DNA from 3 places in the Afipia sp. MLSD5-FHT05B12 genome. Region 2 is predicted to be linked to each of the others. Evidence: predicted binding sites of a transcription regulator. Region 2 holds the regulator's gene; each other region holds the start of a gene.

Region 1 (5,418 bases), on a different contig from region 2:
CGTCTCTCCGCCAACGGTGCTTTCGTCATGGCCGTGACCCTCCGGATCATGGCCGCAGGCTAGTTGGAGACGGTTGCCAGCCTTTAAACCGATGCCCGTTACCAGGCGCGCTCGCGTTCAGGATTGATTCACGACATCGGCCGCGCCGGGCGGCCACGCTGTACGAACGGATGAAATGACTGTGAAACCGCCGATTCCGGTCTTTGCCACGTGCTTGCCCCGTCTTGGCCATCGTTCTTGCCATCGTCCTTGGCTATCGTCCTTGGCTATCGTTCTTGGCTATCGTTCTTGGCTATCGTTCTTGGCCATCGTTTCGTGGTGGAGTAGAACGGTGCGCCGCCGCCGGACGGGCGGCGATGAACAACCTCAAAAGTGGACCGGTCTGGGAGAGTTTCGATGCGGGTGTTTCGGGTTGCGATGCTGGTCGGAGCACTGGCGGTTTCGGTCTCTGTCCCGGCGTTTGCCCAGTTCACTCCCGGCTTCAGGCTGAACGAGGGCAAGGAGCTCTCCGAAGAGGAAAAGGCGCGGAACAAGGCCAACGAGGATGCGGCCAAGGCCGCGCGCTCCAAGATCCCCGATGCCAAGGCGAGCAGCGATCCATGGGCGACCGTTCGCACCGAGCCCGCGGCCAAGCCGGCGAAATCGAAGTCCACCGCGAAGTGATCGTCGCGAGGCCGGCTACTTCGCGGTTTTAGGGTCTGCTGAAAGCCAGCTGTTCAGGTTGACGGCGACATCGAGCTGGCGGGCCTTCTTCAAAAGATCATCACGTTTCTGGCAGGGCGGCATCGCGCTCGCCTCGCTTCGCGTGTCGTCCGCGATCTTTTGCCATTTCTCTTCAATCGAAATCGGGTTCGTCCGGGCCATGGATGGCGTTTTCCTGCTGTCAGGGGTGAGCAGCCGGTTCATCCCGGCGTCCTGGACTGGTTCAACCAGCGGTTGGCCGAAATGATCCTCCCCGGGAACCGCCGAATCGCGGGATTTTTTTGCTTTGCGGTGGAACGAAATCCGCACCGCATTCGTCTGTCCTGTTCGAAATATGTCGAGCGGGGACAATGTTCAGCCTGATCCGGTTCATCCAGGGTTGGCTATGGCCAGCGGCGGCCGAACTCCCGGCACAGGCCGGAGATTCGTCGAGCATGGCCGACCTGGTCCGGCTGCTCGAAAGAGACGGGGAACCCTCCACGCGAACCGACACACCGGCGGCGGACACGACCGATGGCTCTGGCGCGTGACGTATGCGGGGCCTTACTTTTCTTCGGGCGGCCGCACCGCGTGGAGAAGCTTGTCCAGCTTCGGCGATTTGAGCGGATCAATATCGTCGCAGGTTTCGCACAGATACTGTTTGTGCCTGTTCCTGAAGACCAAGGTCATCCGTTGCCCGCAGACGGGACAAACCAAAGGATCGGGCGAGTTCATGAGTCGCTCCGCGTGGACGAGGCGGGAGCACAAAACTCTCAGTCACCGGTGATGCCACAGTCGGACGGTGATCGGACAAGCCTAGCGGGTTCCGGTTTTCGCTGCACGAGAAATCGCTGCGGCAAAATTAGAACACGCCTACTTCCTTCGAGGGAGGTAGAGGCTGTTTGGAATGCGCGGGCGCGGCGAAGCGCGAACTGAAGAGGATTTTAATAAATGCGCGCGGGTTCCTGCTCAGCAAGCTTGAACTTGTCGGCGCGCTCCTGGCGGTCCCGCGCCAGAAACGCTTTCTCGCGTTTTTCAAACGCCTCCAGTTCTTTCTGAACCACCTGCATGAACCGGTCGTGCGCCGATTTGGCGATCTGTTCAGGGCTCATCGCCATCACTCCCGTCAGGAAACTGTCACAAGAGAAAGCATAGCCGTGGCAAAAGTTCGGCTCGGCCTATCACTTCGGGTTACGGCCGGAAGACGCCGGCATGCCGCCAAGGGTTTGCAGGAAGGATTTGCAGGAAGGATTTGCAGGTGCCTGCAACGAAGGAAGCCGCCCCGCTGAGGCAGCCTGCTCAATTAGCACTGGTCACGCGGGGGTGGGTTTGCCAATGTATACATATTAGCATGTTTACATGTGACCTGCATTGGAGCCTTCATGTCCGCAAACCCGATCAGCCGTTACCCTGTGCCCTCGCTCGACGCGATGCCCGATGACATTCGGGAGCGTATTCTCAAGGTGCAGGAGAAGGCCGGGTTCGTCCCCAATGTTTTCCTGATGCTGGCCTACCGGCCCGACGAGTTCCGGGCGTTTCTGGCCTACCATGATGCGTTGATGGATAAACCGGGCGGCCTGACCCAAGCCGAGCGCGAGATGATCGTGGTCGCAACGTCGGCGGTGAATCAGTGCCAGTATTGCATCATCGCGCATGGCGCGATCCTTCGCGTTCGAGCCAAAAACCCGCTGATTGCCGACCAGGTGGCAGGCAACTATCGCAAGGCGGATATTTCGCCCCGGCAGCGGGCCATGATCGATTTCGCCATGAAGATTTCGCAGCGGGCCTATGAGGTGAGCGAAGACGACAGCGTGGATCTGCGGGCACACGGATTCAGCGACGATGACATCTGGGATATCGCGTCCATCTCCGCGTTCTTCGGAATGTCCAACCGTCTGGCAAACTTCACCAGCCTTCGTCCGAACGACGAGTTCTTTTCCCTCGGCCGCGCCTCAAAGTAGGCAATAGAGGGCGAAACAGGCGAGTATCCCTTGTTGAGGGTTGAACAAAGAGGCCGCCAACTGAGGCGGCCTTACTCACTTTTTGCGGGTTACGGTTCTGATGACCATTTCAGAAAGCCGGACCACGAGTTTTCTCAATTGGATGTTCTCTTTTTTAAGAGCGGCCCGCGCCCGGTCGTCATCTCTGTGAAATTGATCAAGACAAGAAGGTCGCCTTTCCTCGCGCGGCTCCTTTTCCATAGCGCGCAGCCTCCTTTGCGGCCTTAGCAGGGGAATCCCAACGAAGGGGCAATGCAAGACAATCCCTGCGTTGAGGTTACGTTCCGTTCAAATTAGGCCACTGCCAAATTCAACTTAGGACACCGAGGGTTAAATACGGACAGCACCCGTCCCCGCAAAAGAACATATTGCGAACTTGGAACAAACAGGGTACATTCTATTCCATCGGATCGATCCTGATTCCGGTCCGCCGCGAGGGTGACAGGCCTGCCAGCCTGTTTGTCCGGCTGGCGAATCCCGTTCATAAGGAGCACCACTATGGCCCCCGCCGCCCTGCGTATCGTTGAAGGATCGTCCATGGACAAGACCAAGGCTCTGTCGGCCGCGCTTTCCCAGATCGAGCGCCAGTTCGGCAAGGGCTCCGTCATGAAGCTCGGCAAGAACGACCGGTCGATGGACATCGAGGTGATTTCCTCGGGCTCGCTCGGGCTGGATATCGCGCTCGGCGTCGGCGGTCTGCCGAAGGGGCGGGTGGTCGAGATCTATGGGCCGGAATCCTCCGGCAAGACCACGCTGGCGCTGCACTGCGTGGCCGAAGCCCAGAAGAAGGGCGGCATCTGCGCCTTCATCGACGCCGAACACGCGCTCGATCCGGTCTATGCCCGCAAGCTCGGCGTCAATGTCGATGAGCTTCTGATTTCGCAGCCCGATCACGGCGAACAGGCGCTGGAAATCGCCGACACGCTGGTGCGCTCCGGCGCGGTCGATGTGCTGATCGTGGATTCGGTGGCCGCGCTGGTGCCGCGCGCCGAACTCGAGGGCGAGATGGGCGACGCGCTGCCGGGATTGCAGGCGCGGTTGATGTCGCAGGCGCTGCGCAAGCTGACCGCCTCGATCAACAAGTCCCACACCATGGTGATCTTCATCAACCAGATCCGCATGAAGATCGGCGTGATGTACGGCTCGCCCGAAACCACCACCGGCGGCAACGCGCTGAAATTCTATGCCTCCGTGCGCCTCGATATCCGCCGCATCGGCCAGATCAAGGAACGCGACGAAGTCGTCGGCAACTCGACCCGGGTCAAGGTGGTGAAGAACAAGCTGGCGCCGCCGTTCAAGCAGGTCGAATTCGACATCATGTACGGCGAAGGCGTCTCGAAGATGGGCGAAATTCTCGATCTCGGCGTCAAAGCCGGCATTGTCGAGAAGTCCGGCGCCTGGTTTTCCTACGACAGCCAGCGCCTCGGGCAGGGCCGCGAAAATTCAAAGGCGTTCCTCAAGGCAAACCCTGAGATCACGGCGAAGATCGAAGCCTCGATCCGGCAGAACTCGGGTCTGATCGCCGAGCAGATTCTGGCAGGGTCGCCTGAGCGCGATGCCGACGGCGAGGAGCCGCAGGACGATTAAGGGAGCGTTTTCGGCGAGGCGTGTCCTCGTGCCTGACCGGGGGCGGATACGGTTCGCGTCAGGAAAGCGCGACCACTTGAAAATTCCATTTCCGGCCCGGATCTAAACGTCCGGGTTCAGGTGCGATCCGAAAAGACGGGAATCCTTTTCGGGCATCCATCGTACCTTCGGAAAGCAAACGGGCGTTGTGGATGTTGAGTTGCCGACATCCCCAGCGCCCGATTTGTTTTTAAGCGACGAGCGGCTGTTCTCTCTCCGCGTCGTCCCCGCGAAAGCGGGGACCCATACTCCCTGGGCTATCGATGCCGTGGGATGTGGGGCAGGTGCGTAGTTCTCTTCAGATGAGAAAGAGGAAGGTGGATCCCCGCTTTCGCGGGGATGACCGGTTTGGAAACCGCGTGCGCTTACTCCGCCGCCTGTGCGTAATCGGCGACCGGCGGACACGAGCAGATCAGATTGCGGTCGCCGTGGACATTGTCCACGCGCCCCACGGGGGACCAGTACTTGTCGCTGCGCGAGGTGCCGGCCGGGAAGCAGCCTTCCGCGCGCGAATAAGGCCGCTGCCAGTGATCGTCGGCGATGTCGTGAACCGTATGCGGCGCATGGCGCAGCGGCGACGCTTCGATCGGCCATCGCCCGGCCTCGACGTCCGCGATCTCGCGGCGGATCGCGATCATGGCGTCGCAGAAGCGGTCCAGTTCCGCCTTCGATTCGGATTCCGTCGGTTCGATCATCAGCGTGCCCGGCACCGGGAAGCTCATGGTCGGCGCATGGAAGCCGTAGTCGATCAGCCGCTTGGCGATGTCGTCCACGGTCACACCCGATCCCGCCTTCAGCCCGCGCGGATCGACGATGCATTCGTGCGCGACGCGGCCGTTGTGGTTGCGATAGAGCACCGGGAAGTGCGGATCGAGCCGCTTGGCAATGTAGTTCGCGTTCAGGATCGCCATTTCCGTGGCGCGGGTCAGGCCGTCGCCACCCATCATCAGGATATAGATGTAGGAGATGACGAGGATCGACGCGGAGCCGTAGGGCGCCGCCGACACTGCCTCGACCGCGACCTTGCCGCCGGACTCGTGGCCCGGCAGGAACGGTGCCAGGTGCTTCTTCACGCCGATCGGGCCCATGCCCGGGCCGCCGCCGCCATGCG
Region 2 (5,418 bases):
TATCGCATTCTGCACGCGCATCATCCGCGCACGGGCGACGCGTGGAGCATCTATCCGAGCTACGATTTCGCGCACGGCCAGTCCGACGCGATCGAGCACATCACGCATTCGATCTGCACGCTGGAATTCGAGGATCACCGTCCGCTCTACGATTGGTGTCTTGAAAACCTGCCGGTGCCGTCGCGTCCGCATCAGTATGAGTTTGCCCGGCTCAACGTGACCTACACGCTGCTGTCCAAGCGCGTGCTCACCGAGCTTGTGCGCGGCGGTCACGTGTCCGGCTGGGACGACCCGCGCATGCCGACACTTGCGGGTTTGCAGCGGCGCGGCATTCCGGCGGAAGCACTGCGCGAATTCGTCAAACGCATAGGCGTTGCCAAATCCAACAGCACCGTCGATCTCGGCATGTTCGATTTCGTGGTGCGCGAGGTGCTGAACAAGACCGCGCCGCGGCGCATGGCCGTACTCAATCCGCTCAAGGTGGTGATCGAGAACTATCCCGAAGGGCAGAGTGAGGCGCTCGAAGCCGTCAACCATCCCGATGACCCGTCGCAGGGAACACGGCAGATTCCGTTCGGCCGCGAACTCTACATCGAACGCGACGATTTCATGGAGGAGCCGCCGAAGAAGTTCTTCCGCATGGCGCCGGGCCGCGAAGTGCGGCTGCGCTACGGCTATTTCATCACCTGCCGCGATGTCATCAAGAACGCGGCGGGGGAGGTCGTTGAACTGCGCTGCACCTACGATCCGGCAACCAAAGGCGGCAACGCGCCTGATGGACGCAAGGTGAAGGCGACGATCCACTGGGTGAGCGCGGCGGAAGCGGTGCCGGCGGAAGTGCGGCTTTACAATCTGCTGTTCACGACACCGCAGCCGGAGGCTGCGAACTTCGCCGCGCAGATCAATCCGCAGTCGCTCGAAACCGTCACCGGGATGCTGGAGCCCGCGCTGGCGAGCGACAACTTCGATGGCGCGATGCAGTTCGAGCGGCAGGGATACTTCTGCCGTGACAAGGACTCGGCGCCGGGCAAACTGGTCTTCAACCGCACCGTCGGATTGCGCGATACCTGGGCCAAGGTCTCGGCCGGGGGCTGATAGCAAGAGTCTTGCATATTCCGTATCCGTTCCGCTGTTCAGCCTGATCGCTTCCGCTAGCATCACCGAAGCGATGCCGGAGCGGCGCGATGGCGGGCGGGGGCGAGGACCGGGAGCGATCCCAAGAGAGATCCCAAGGCCGGGCGGGGCGTGCCATCGGCCGAGCTGTTGCTTGGCCGCCGCGCAGCGCCGTGCGCGCCGGGATCCCAGATATCACCGACGGTCTAGCGGCGTTTCTGACCGGGAAGCTCCGGAACTGGGTCGCCGCGGAAGCCGGACCGGGCCGGTTGCTGCCATGGGTGCCGGTCGCGTTCGGCGCGGGGATTGCGATCTATTTCGCGGCAGACCGCGAGCCTGTCGCATCGGTTACCGCTGCGACGGCATTTGCGCTCTGTGCCGCGGCATTCGTCGCGCGGCGCAGCCGCGTCTTTCCCTTGATGGTGATGCTGGCCGCGCTGGCGGCAGGATTCGCGGCAGCCACGCTGAAGACCGCGCGTGTCGCCCATGGCGTGCTGGCGCGCCCGATGTTCTCGGTGACGATGAAGGGTTTCGTCGAGACCCGTGACGAGCGCGAACGCACTGACCGCTTCGTACTGCGGGTCGAGGAGATGGAGTCTCCGCGTGGCGGGATCAAGCTCGAGCGTGTGCGGCTGTCGGTTAAAAAGGGGACCGCGCCTGCGGTCGGCAGCTTCGTCGAACTGAAGGCGCGGCTGTTGCCGCCGCTCTCGCCGCTGCGTCCGGGAAGCTACGACTTCGGACGCGACATGTACTTTCAGGGCATCGGGGCGTCAGGATTCGCGATGGGGGCGATCAAGACCGTCGAGGCTCCGCGCGGTGGCGGCACGTATCTGCGTTATGCCGCCACGATGCAGGGCATGCGCGATGCCATCGACGCGCGGATTCGCAGCGTAGTCAGCGGAGACAACCGCGCCATTGCGACGGCGCTGCTGACGGGGCGGCGCGACGCGATTTCCGCGCCGGTCAACGATGCGATGTTCATTTCCGGGCTTGGCCACGTGCTGTCGATCTCCGGCTATCACATGGCGGTGGTGGCAGGCGTGGTGTTTTTCGCGGTGCGCGCGCTGCTTGCGCTGTTTCCCGCGCTCACCGTGACGTTTCCGATCAAGAAATGGTCGGCGGTCGCGGCGCTGCTCGCCGCGGCGTTCTATCTGTTGCTGTCGGGCGCGGAGGTCGCCACGCAGCGCTCGTTCTTCATGACGGCAGTGGTGCTGATCGCGGTGATGGTCGACCGGCGCGCGATTACGTTTCGCACACTCGCGGTCGCGGCGATGATCGTGCTGCTGATCGCACCGGAAGCATTGGTCCACCCGAGTTTCCAGATGTCGTTCGCTGCGACGCTGGGTCTCGTGACGCTGATCCAGATAGGCATGCCGAACCTGTTCGCCTCGCCCGACAACTCGCGGGTGGCGCGCGCGGCGCTGTGGGGTGGGCGTGAGATCATCATGCTGGCGCTGGCGTCGCTGGTGGCCGGATTCGCGACCATGCCGTATGCGGCGTTTCATTTTCATCGCGTGACGCCTTATGGCGTGCTGGCCAATCTCGCGGCGATGCCGGTGGTCTCGGTGCTGGTGATGCCGGCTGGACTTCTCGGACTGCTCGCTATGCCGTTTGGCTTCGACGGCGTGTTCTGGCGGCTGATGGATGTCGGCATCGGCTGGATGGTTGCGGTGTCGCAGTGGGTCGCGGCGCTGCCCGGCGCCATCGGCCAGATCGCAGCCTTCGGCACCGGCCCATTGGCTTTGATGAGCGCGGGCATCATTGCGCTCGGTTTGTTGCGGACGCCATTGCGATGGGCGGGAGCAGGGCTCATTGCATTCGCAACGATCTGGGCGCTGACCACGCCGCAGCCGGATATCCTTGTGGCAGGAGACGGTCACACCGTCGCCGTGCGAGGGAAGGACGGCAAGCTGCGTCTGATGCGCACCGGAAAGGATGTGTTCCTGTCGCGCGAATGGCTCTCAGCCGACGCTGACATGCGCAAGGCAACCGACGCGTCGCTGACCGATGGCGTCTCGTGCGACGCATCCGGATGCGTGGTGCAGGCTGCGGATGGATCGACCGTTGCGCTGACCCTGAAACCGGAAGGATTCATGGACGACTGCGCGCGGGCTGCCGTCATCGTGACGCTGCGGCAGCCGCCGGCTGACTGCGCGGCCATGGTGCTGGATCAGGAGATGCTTGGCAGGCGAGGGACGCTTGCCTTACGCAAAACCACCGAGGGTCACGCGATCACAGCCAACCGTCCGCGCGGCGTGGATCGTCCGTGGTCGCCGGCGAATGTGGAGAATGAGCTTGAAGCACCCGCTGGCCGGCCAAACCGTCCGGCGCAGCCCGTTGATGCCACACCGGCGGAAAGCGATCTCCGGCCGGATGATTGATTTTGAGACGAACTCAGTATTTGCGAACAAGCCCGATCAGCTTGCCCTGAATCCGCACACGGTTGGGCGGCAGGATACGAACCTCGTAGGCCGCGTTGGCAGGCTCCAGCGCGATGGACGCGCCGCGTCGCCGGAAGCGCTTCAAGGTGGCTTCTTCCTCGTCGATCAGCGCGACCACGATGTCGCCGGTGTCGGCGGTCTCGTTGCGCTGGATCAGCACGGTGTCGCCGTCGAGAATGCCGGCTTCCACCATGGAGTCGCCACGCACCTCAAGGGCGTAATGTTCGCCGGACCCGAGCATGTCGGGCGGCACGTTGATGGTGTGGCTGCGGGTCTGCAACGCTTCGATCGGCGTACCTGCCGCGATCCGGCCCATGACCGGCACGGAGACCGGGAAGCTGGCATCTTCGTCGGGACCGCCGGAAGTGTTCGTGCGGACCTTTCCGAGGTTGCCTTCGATGACGCTCGGAGTGAAGCCGCGGCGGGCGCCGCCTGGATTGACGCCGAGTTCGGGAAGTTTGATGACCTCGATCGCGCGGGCGCGATTGGCGAGCCTGCGGATGAAGCCGCGCTCTTCAAGCGCGGTGATGAGCCGGTGGATGCCGGATTTCGACCGCAGGTCCAGCGCATCCTTCATTTCGTCGAAGGAGGGTGGAACACCAGCTTCCTTGAGCCGCTCGTTGATGAAGCGCAGAAGCTCGTACTGTTTGCGTGTCAGCATCTGAATAGGTCCCCGATCCCTAGAAGCTCGAGTTTGAGCCGAAGCCGCGCCTCTCTGGATCCCCACTGCGAAAGAATGGAAGGGGACACTCAGGAGTTGCGAGTCACTCGAAACAAATCATGAACGAACACTATCTGTTCCATATGTGTTCCGCAACCCCTTAATTTCACGTCAACGAACGGCGATTGGAAACGCGATTGTCAGTTTGGCAGCCGGAGGATCGTGCAGGGCGAGCCGGCAGGAGCGGCTGGGGCATGCGGCGGCCGGACGATCAGCGCGTTGGCCGCGGCGAGATTCGCAACCAGCGAACTGTCCTGGGCGCCCACCGAGGTGGCGACGGGCATGCCGTCGCCGCCGGGTGCGAGCCGCGCCCGCAGGTAGTCCTGCCGCTTGTCGTTGGCGGGCAGTTCGCGCCCAAGCAGGGCATGTTCGAGCGGATGGTCGACCATCGTTCGCCCCGAGAGGGAACGGATCAGCGGTACCAGAAACAGGAAGGCGCAGACGTAAGACGACACCGGATTTCCCGGCAGACCGAGTACACGCATCGCCCCCAGCCGCCCGTTCATCATCGGCTTGCCGGGACGGAGCGCAATCTTCCAGAAGGCCATGTCGAAGCCCTCGGCTTTCAGCGCGGCCTGAACCAGATCGTGGTCGCCGACCGACGCGCCGCCAGTGGTGATGAGGACATCCGCGCCGAGATCGCGGGCGCGCCGAATCCCGCCGGAGGTGTCTTCGAGCGTGTCGCGCGCGATGCCGAGTTCAGCCACATCGGCGCCTTCGCTGCGCGCCAGCGCCGCCAGTGCGAAGACGTTGCTGTGGACGATCTGTCCGGGGCCGGGCGTCGTGCCCGGAGGAACCAGTTCGTCGCCGGTGGCGAGGATTGCGATTTTCGGACGGCGATGCACCGGCAATCGTGGATGGTTCATGGCGGCCGCCAGCGCCAGCGCGCGGTCATTGAGCAGGGTGCCGCGCGGTAACAGCACGTCGCCTTCGCGGAAATCGATGCCGGCGGGGCGGATGTTTCTTCCCGTCGTGATGGTCTCGTTGACGATCACAATGTCGCCGTCGCGTGTGGTGTCTTCCTGAATGACGACGGCATCCACACCGCCGGGAATGACACCGCCGGTGAAGATGCGCGCGGCTTGTCCGGCGCCGATGGTTTGATTGAAGGGCCGGCCGGCGGCGACTTCGCCGATCACCTTC
Region 3 (5,418 bases), on a different contig from region 2:
CGGCGAATAGGGAATGCCGACGCGTGCCCACAACAGCCGCATGTAGTCATAGATCTCGGTGACGGTTCCGACCGTCGATCGCGGATTCTTGGACGTCGTTTTCTGTTCGATAGAGATGGCTGGCGACAGGCCGTCGATCTGATCGACGTCCGGCTTCTGCATCATTTCCAGAAATTGACGGGCGTATGCCGACAGCGATTCGACGTAGCGGCGCTGCCCCTCCGCATAGATGGTGTCGAAGGCGAGGGAGGATTTCCCGGAGCCTGACAGGCCCGTGAAGACGACCAGTTTGTCGCGCGGAATCGCCAGGTCGATATTCTTGAGATTGTGCTCGCGCGCGCCGCGAATCGTAATGGCCCGCGAGCTCGATCCGGCTGTCGATTTGCGGCTTGCCTTAATGACTTCATCCATAAGGGAAATTCCGGTGGCGCGTGGTGCGCAGCAAGAGCGCTCTCTCCGGAAAACGCGATGACGGTTCGCCGGTTTCTCATTGTAGGTTAGATTTCAGTCCCGTGAACATAGTAAGAACGCGAGTGGATTTCCAGTCCTGTTCGCAAGCCATCAACGGTTTGCTGAATCTGGAATGTTCAGCCGGCCCAAAGGACAATCGGCAAGCAAAAAGGCCGGCTCAAGAGCCGGCCTTTCCGTATGCCCGAGAAGCTCAGGCAAAGTTAGTCAGGTCTTCGAAGCTCAGTACTTCGCGACAACCGGGCCACCCCAGTTGAAGTGATAGTTGACGCCAACCTTCACAGTGTGGAGGTCGTCCTTGTAGGAAAGCGCGCCGAGGCCAGCGTTGGTCGACACGTTGGTGGTGTCGAAGTTGTAGTACTGGTACTCAACCTTCGCCGACCAGGCCGGAGCGAACATGTATTCCAGACCGCCGCCGACGGTGTAGCCGGTCGAGTTGCGATCGGTCACAGCCGGCTGGAAGCCAGCGGTTGCCGCAAGGCCGCTGTCGTCACGGAACGCGACACCGCCCTTGGCGTAGATCAGGCCCGGACCCCAGGTGTAGCCGAGGCGACCGGTGACCGAAGCGAGCCAGTCGGAACGGTCACGGATCGAGTCAGCGCCGTTGGTGAAGGTGCGGTCGCTGTTCGAGAGGCCGGAGATCTGGCCTTCGATACCCACCAGCCAGTTCGGAGCGAACTGGTAGTCGGCGCCGATCTGACCACCGCCGAGGAACGCGGCGTCGCGGCTCGAACCGGTCAGGCCGACGATGTTGGTTGCGAACCCGTCGTCACCACCGAAAGCGGCGCCGATGTGCGCACCGACGTAGATGCCGGTCCAGTTGTAGATCGGCGCGGCATAAACCGGTGCCTTGGTGTAGGTGCGGGCCGGCAGGTCAGCGGCAACCGCCGAAGCAGTACCGAGGGCAACGAGTGCCACGGTGCCGAGCAAAAACTTCTTCATCTCATCTTCTCCAGTTTTAAATCCACCTCGATTTTTCGAGGCAGTTTTCCAAGGCGCGAACGCAATGGGATTTCGATTTCGTGGGCGGAATATACCGGCTTCTGCCGAAAAAGCCGTCTCCGAAATGCAACAGTCGAAAGGGAAGTGAAGTCTCCTAACGTAAGGAATTATTTGAGGTATTTAGCCTTTTCATTCCACGATTTGATCACGTTTTCGTCACATTTGGCGGGGCCAGGTCCATAATGTTTTGTCTTGTAAGGAGTTCCTCTTTGAGCTTCGCTTGCGTAAGAACAAAGACAGTACGTACTATGTCTGACGGGTGACCTTGGTTGCGTGTGGATAACCGCTGCGGCGGCCTCATCGCGGGGGCGGGAGAGTATAGGGTCATTTGCAGAGCGGGCGTCTCCCGGGTGGGGATTGTCGTCCTGCGTACATAAATCCTGACAGATTCGGCGCGCCGTATCGGTGCGCTAAAGTGGAGAACGGTAATGGCGGGAAGCGTCAATAAAGTCATTCTGGTTGGAAATCTCGGCGCCGACCCTGAAATCAAGCGCACGCAGGACGGTCGTCCCATCGCAAACCTCAGTGTCGCGACATCGGATACCTGGCGTGACAAGAACACCGGCGAGCGGAAAGAAAAGACGGAGTGGCATCGCGTCGTGATCTTCAGCGAGGGTCTCTGCAAGATTGCCGAGCAGTATCTGAAGAAAGGCTCCAAGGTTTATATCGAGGGCCAGCTCCAGACCCGAAAATGGCAGGACAAGGACGGCAAGGATCGCTATTCGACCGAGGTCGTTCTTCAGAACTTCAATTCGACCCTGACGATGCTCGACGGCAAGAGCAGTGGTGGCTCGTTTGGAGCGGACGAGGGCGGCGGCGATTTCGGGTCGTCGGGACCTTCGCGCTCTGCTCCTCCGCGCCGGGTGGCTGCCGGTGGTGGCCGCAACGACGACATGAACGACGATATCCCTTTCTAAGCCGGAATACTGTCAGGTTAGCGAGCGGTGTTGAATTCACCGTCTCTGCTATTGCCGGGCTCTGGCTTGGATCTCGGACGAACGCGCGGGATCGCGGCTGCGTCATCAAGCAATTGACATGAGAGCAAGCAGTACGCGCTTTTCTTGTGCGCATGACTGCGCACGACATTGCTTCGGTCGAATGTTACTCATATTCGGCCGAATGGTTGCGAAATCCAATTCGATCACCTTTCAAACCCGCGCCGTGGGGACAATCGATGAGCTTCGCGCCGCTGCTCAATGCACCTTCGATCATTCAGCTGCATGCGTTTGCTGCGATGGGGGCGCTCGCACTCGGCCTCGTTCAGTTCTCGCTTCCAAAGGGTACTCTGCCTCACCGCACCTTGGGGTGGATCTGGGTCGCACTGATGGCGACTGTCGCGATCAGTTCGTTCTGGATCCATGGTCGTCAGATCAAGCTGGGCGAGCCGTGGAGCCCGATTCATCTGCTGTCGGTATTCAGCCTGATCATGCTTCCGCTCGGAATCTGGTTCGCTCACGGACACCGCGTGAGAGGTCACCGGATCACGATGATCTCGATTTTCACGGGCGGACTCGTCATCGCGGGGCTGTTCACATTTGTGCCCGGGCGCATCATGCATGCCGTTGCATTCGGTCAATAGCGGCTCTCGAAAGGTGGAATTTCTGACCTGGAGAATCGGGAAGCCACGCAGGTTTTTGCGTCGATTGTAAGGTATTGTAATTCCATCAGTTTTATCGCTGGTTTTGAGGGCGAATGCGGTTGGCGTTGCGGTGCGAATTCGCCTATATAAAGCGAGTATTTCGCACCCAGGATTCGCACGTTGACTGACCCAAAAGATCCGCCGTCCGGCCCTCCCGAGGCGGCTGATATCCGTCCCGTCTCGATTACGGATGAGATGAAGCGCTCCTACCTCGACTACGCGATGAGCGTGATCGTGGCACGAGCGCTACCGGACGCGCGTGACGGACTGAAGCCGGTTCATCGCCGCATTCTCTATGCGATGTATGAAAACGGCTTCGAGTGGAACAAGCCTTATCGCAAGTCGGCACGCACCGTCGGTGACGTGATCGGTAAATATCATCCGCATGGCGACCAGTCGGTCTACGATGCGATGGTGCGCATGGCGCAGGATTTCTCCATGCGCGTGCCGCTGATCGATGGGCAGGGCAACTTCGGCTCGGTCGACGGAGATATGGCGGCCGCGATGCGTTACACCGAGTCGCGCCTCGAGAAGGTCGCGCACTCGCTGCTCGATGACATCGACAAGGATACGGTCGACTACCAGCCGAACTACGACAGTTCGGAGCGAGAGCCAAAGGTTCTGCCCGCGAAGTTTCCGAACCTGCTGGTCAACGGCGCCGGCGGTATCGCGGTCGGCATGGCAACCAACATCCCGCCGCATAACCTCGGCGAGGTGATTGATGCCTGTATCGCGCTGATTAACGACCCGGCGCTTGGCATCGACGATCTCATCAATATTGTTCCCGGGCCGGATTTCCCCACCGGCGGCATTATTCTTGGCCGTCAGGGCATTCGCGCGGCTTATCATCTCGGACGCGGCTCCATCGTGATGCGCGGCAAGGTGTCGATCGAAACAATCCGCAAGGATCGTGAAGCGATTATCGTCTCGGAAATCCCGTATCAGGTGAACAAGGCGGGTATGGTCGAACGCATCGCCGAACTGGTGCGCGAGAAGAAGATCGAAGGCATCGCGGATCTGCGCGACGAATCCGATCGCGACGGTTATCGCGTCGTTGTTGAACTGAAGCGCGACGCGGTGCCGGAGGTAGTGCTGAACCAGCTCTACAAGTTCACGCCATTGCAGACCAATTTCGGGGCCAACATGGTGGCGCTCGATGGCGGCCGCCCGCAGGTGATGAACCTGAAGGATCTGCTGACCGTATTCATCGCATTCCGCGAGAGCGTGGTTTCACGGCGCACCAAATTCCTGCTGAACAAGGCACGAGACCGCGCTCACATCCTGGTTGGTCTTGCCATCGCTGTTGCCAATATCGATGAAGTCATTCGCGTGATCCGGACGTCGCCCGATCCGAACACCGCTCGTGAAACCCTGATGGCGCGCGACTGGCCGGCCAAGGACATGGCGACGATGATCACGCTGATCGACGATCCGCGCCATCGCGTCGCCGAAGACGGCACTGCGCGCCTGTCGCTTGAGCAGGCCAAGGCGATCCTCGATTTGCGCCTGCAGCGTCTGACCGCGCTCGGCCGGGAGGAAATCTCCGAAGAGCTGAACAAGCTTGCCACGGAGATCGCGGACTATCTCGATATTTTACGTTCGCGTGCGCGGGTTCAGTCGATCATCAAGGACGAACTCGGTGCCGTGAAGGATGAGTTCGCGACGCCGCGCCGGACCTTGATCATCGATCAGGAAGGCGAGGTCGAGGATGAGGACCTGATCCAGCGCGAGGACATGGTCGTTACCGTCTCGCACGCCGGCTACGTCAAGCGCGTGCCGCTGTCGACCTATCGCGCGCAGAAGCGCGGCGGCAAGGGCCGCTCCGGAATGCAGACCCGGGACGAGGATTTTGTCAGCCGGCTGTTTGTCGCCTCGACGCATACTCCGGTGTTGTTCTTCTCGTCGCACGGTCAGGTCTACAAGGAGAAGGTCTGGCGCCTGCCGATGGCCGCTCCGAATTCGCGCGGCAAGGCGCTGATCAATATCCTGCCGCTCGAGCAGGGTGAGCGCATCACGACCATCATGCCGTTGCCCGAGGATGAATCGTCGTGGGGTAACCTCGACGTGATGTTCGCCACGACCGGCGGAAACGTCCGGCGCAACAAGCTCTCTGATTTCGTCGACGTGCGCCGTTCCGGCATCATCGCCATGAAACTCGACGAGGGCGAGGCCATCGTCGATGTTCAGATTGCCACTGAAAATGACGACGTTCTGTTGACCGCCGCCGGCGGACAGTGCATCCGCTTTCCGGTGACAGATGTGCGTGTATTCAGCGGCCGCACCTCGATGGGTGTGCGCGGTATTGCGCT

The links. Region 2 encodes LexA, which represses DNA repair genes until DNA is damaged. Its sites were predicted from a motif close to TGTTCNNNNTGTGTTCNG; they were not measured.
Region 1: a site for LexA is predicted at 3,041-3,058, ahead of recA (recombinase RecA). Genes of this name have one in related genera too.
Region 3: a site for LexA is predicted at 1,697-1,714, ahead of AC1Q6J_RS16985 (single-stranded DNA-binding protein). Genes of this name have one in related genera too.

What each region holds. Positions count from the first base shown of each region.
Region 1 is NZ_JBXAFS010000003.1:376,461-381,878, reverse strand. Features, by position in the region: gene AC1Q6J_RS06610 (PilZ domain-containing protein) at 1-29, opposite strand, end outside; gene AC1Q6J_RS06605 (hypothetical protein) at 397-663, shown strand; gene AC1Q6J_RS06600 (hypothetical protein) at 679-1,053, opposite strand; gene AC1Q6J_RS06595 (hypothetical protein) at 1,246-1,416, opposite strand; gene AC1Q6J_RS06590 (hypothetical protein) at 1,626-1,793, opposite strand; gene AC1Q6J_RS06585 (peroxidase-related enzyme) at 2,064-2,642, shown strand; gene recA (recombinase RecA) at 3,180-4,268, shown strand; gene gcvP (aminomethyl-transferring glycine dehydrogenase) at 4,673-5,418, opposite strand, start outside.
Region 2 is NZ_JBXAFS010000006.1:182,485-187,902, forward strand. Features, by position in the region: gene AC1Q6J_RS11080 (glutamine--tRNA ligase/YqeY domain fusion protein) at 1-1,095, shown strand, start outside; gene AC1Q6J_RS11085 (ComEC/Rec2 family competence protein) at 1,185-3,494, shown strand; gene lexA (transcriptional repressor LexA) at 3,508-4,215, opposite strand; gene AC1Q6J_RS11095 (molybdopterin molybdotransferase MoeA) at 4,416-5,418, opposite strand, start outside.
Region 3 is NZ_JBXAFS010000014.1:2,873-8,290, forward strand. Features, by position in the region: gene uvrA (excinuclease ABC subunit UvrA) at 1-411, opposite strand, end outside; gene AC1Q6J_RS16980 (outer membrane protein) at 691-1,410, opposite strand; gene AC1Q6J_RS16985 (single-stranded DNA-binding protein) at 1,899-2,387, shown strand; gene AC1Q6J_RS16990 (DUF2306 domain-containing protein) at 2,645-3,049, shown strand; gene gyrA (DNA gyrase subunit A) at 3,230-5,418, shown strand, end outside.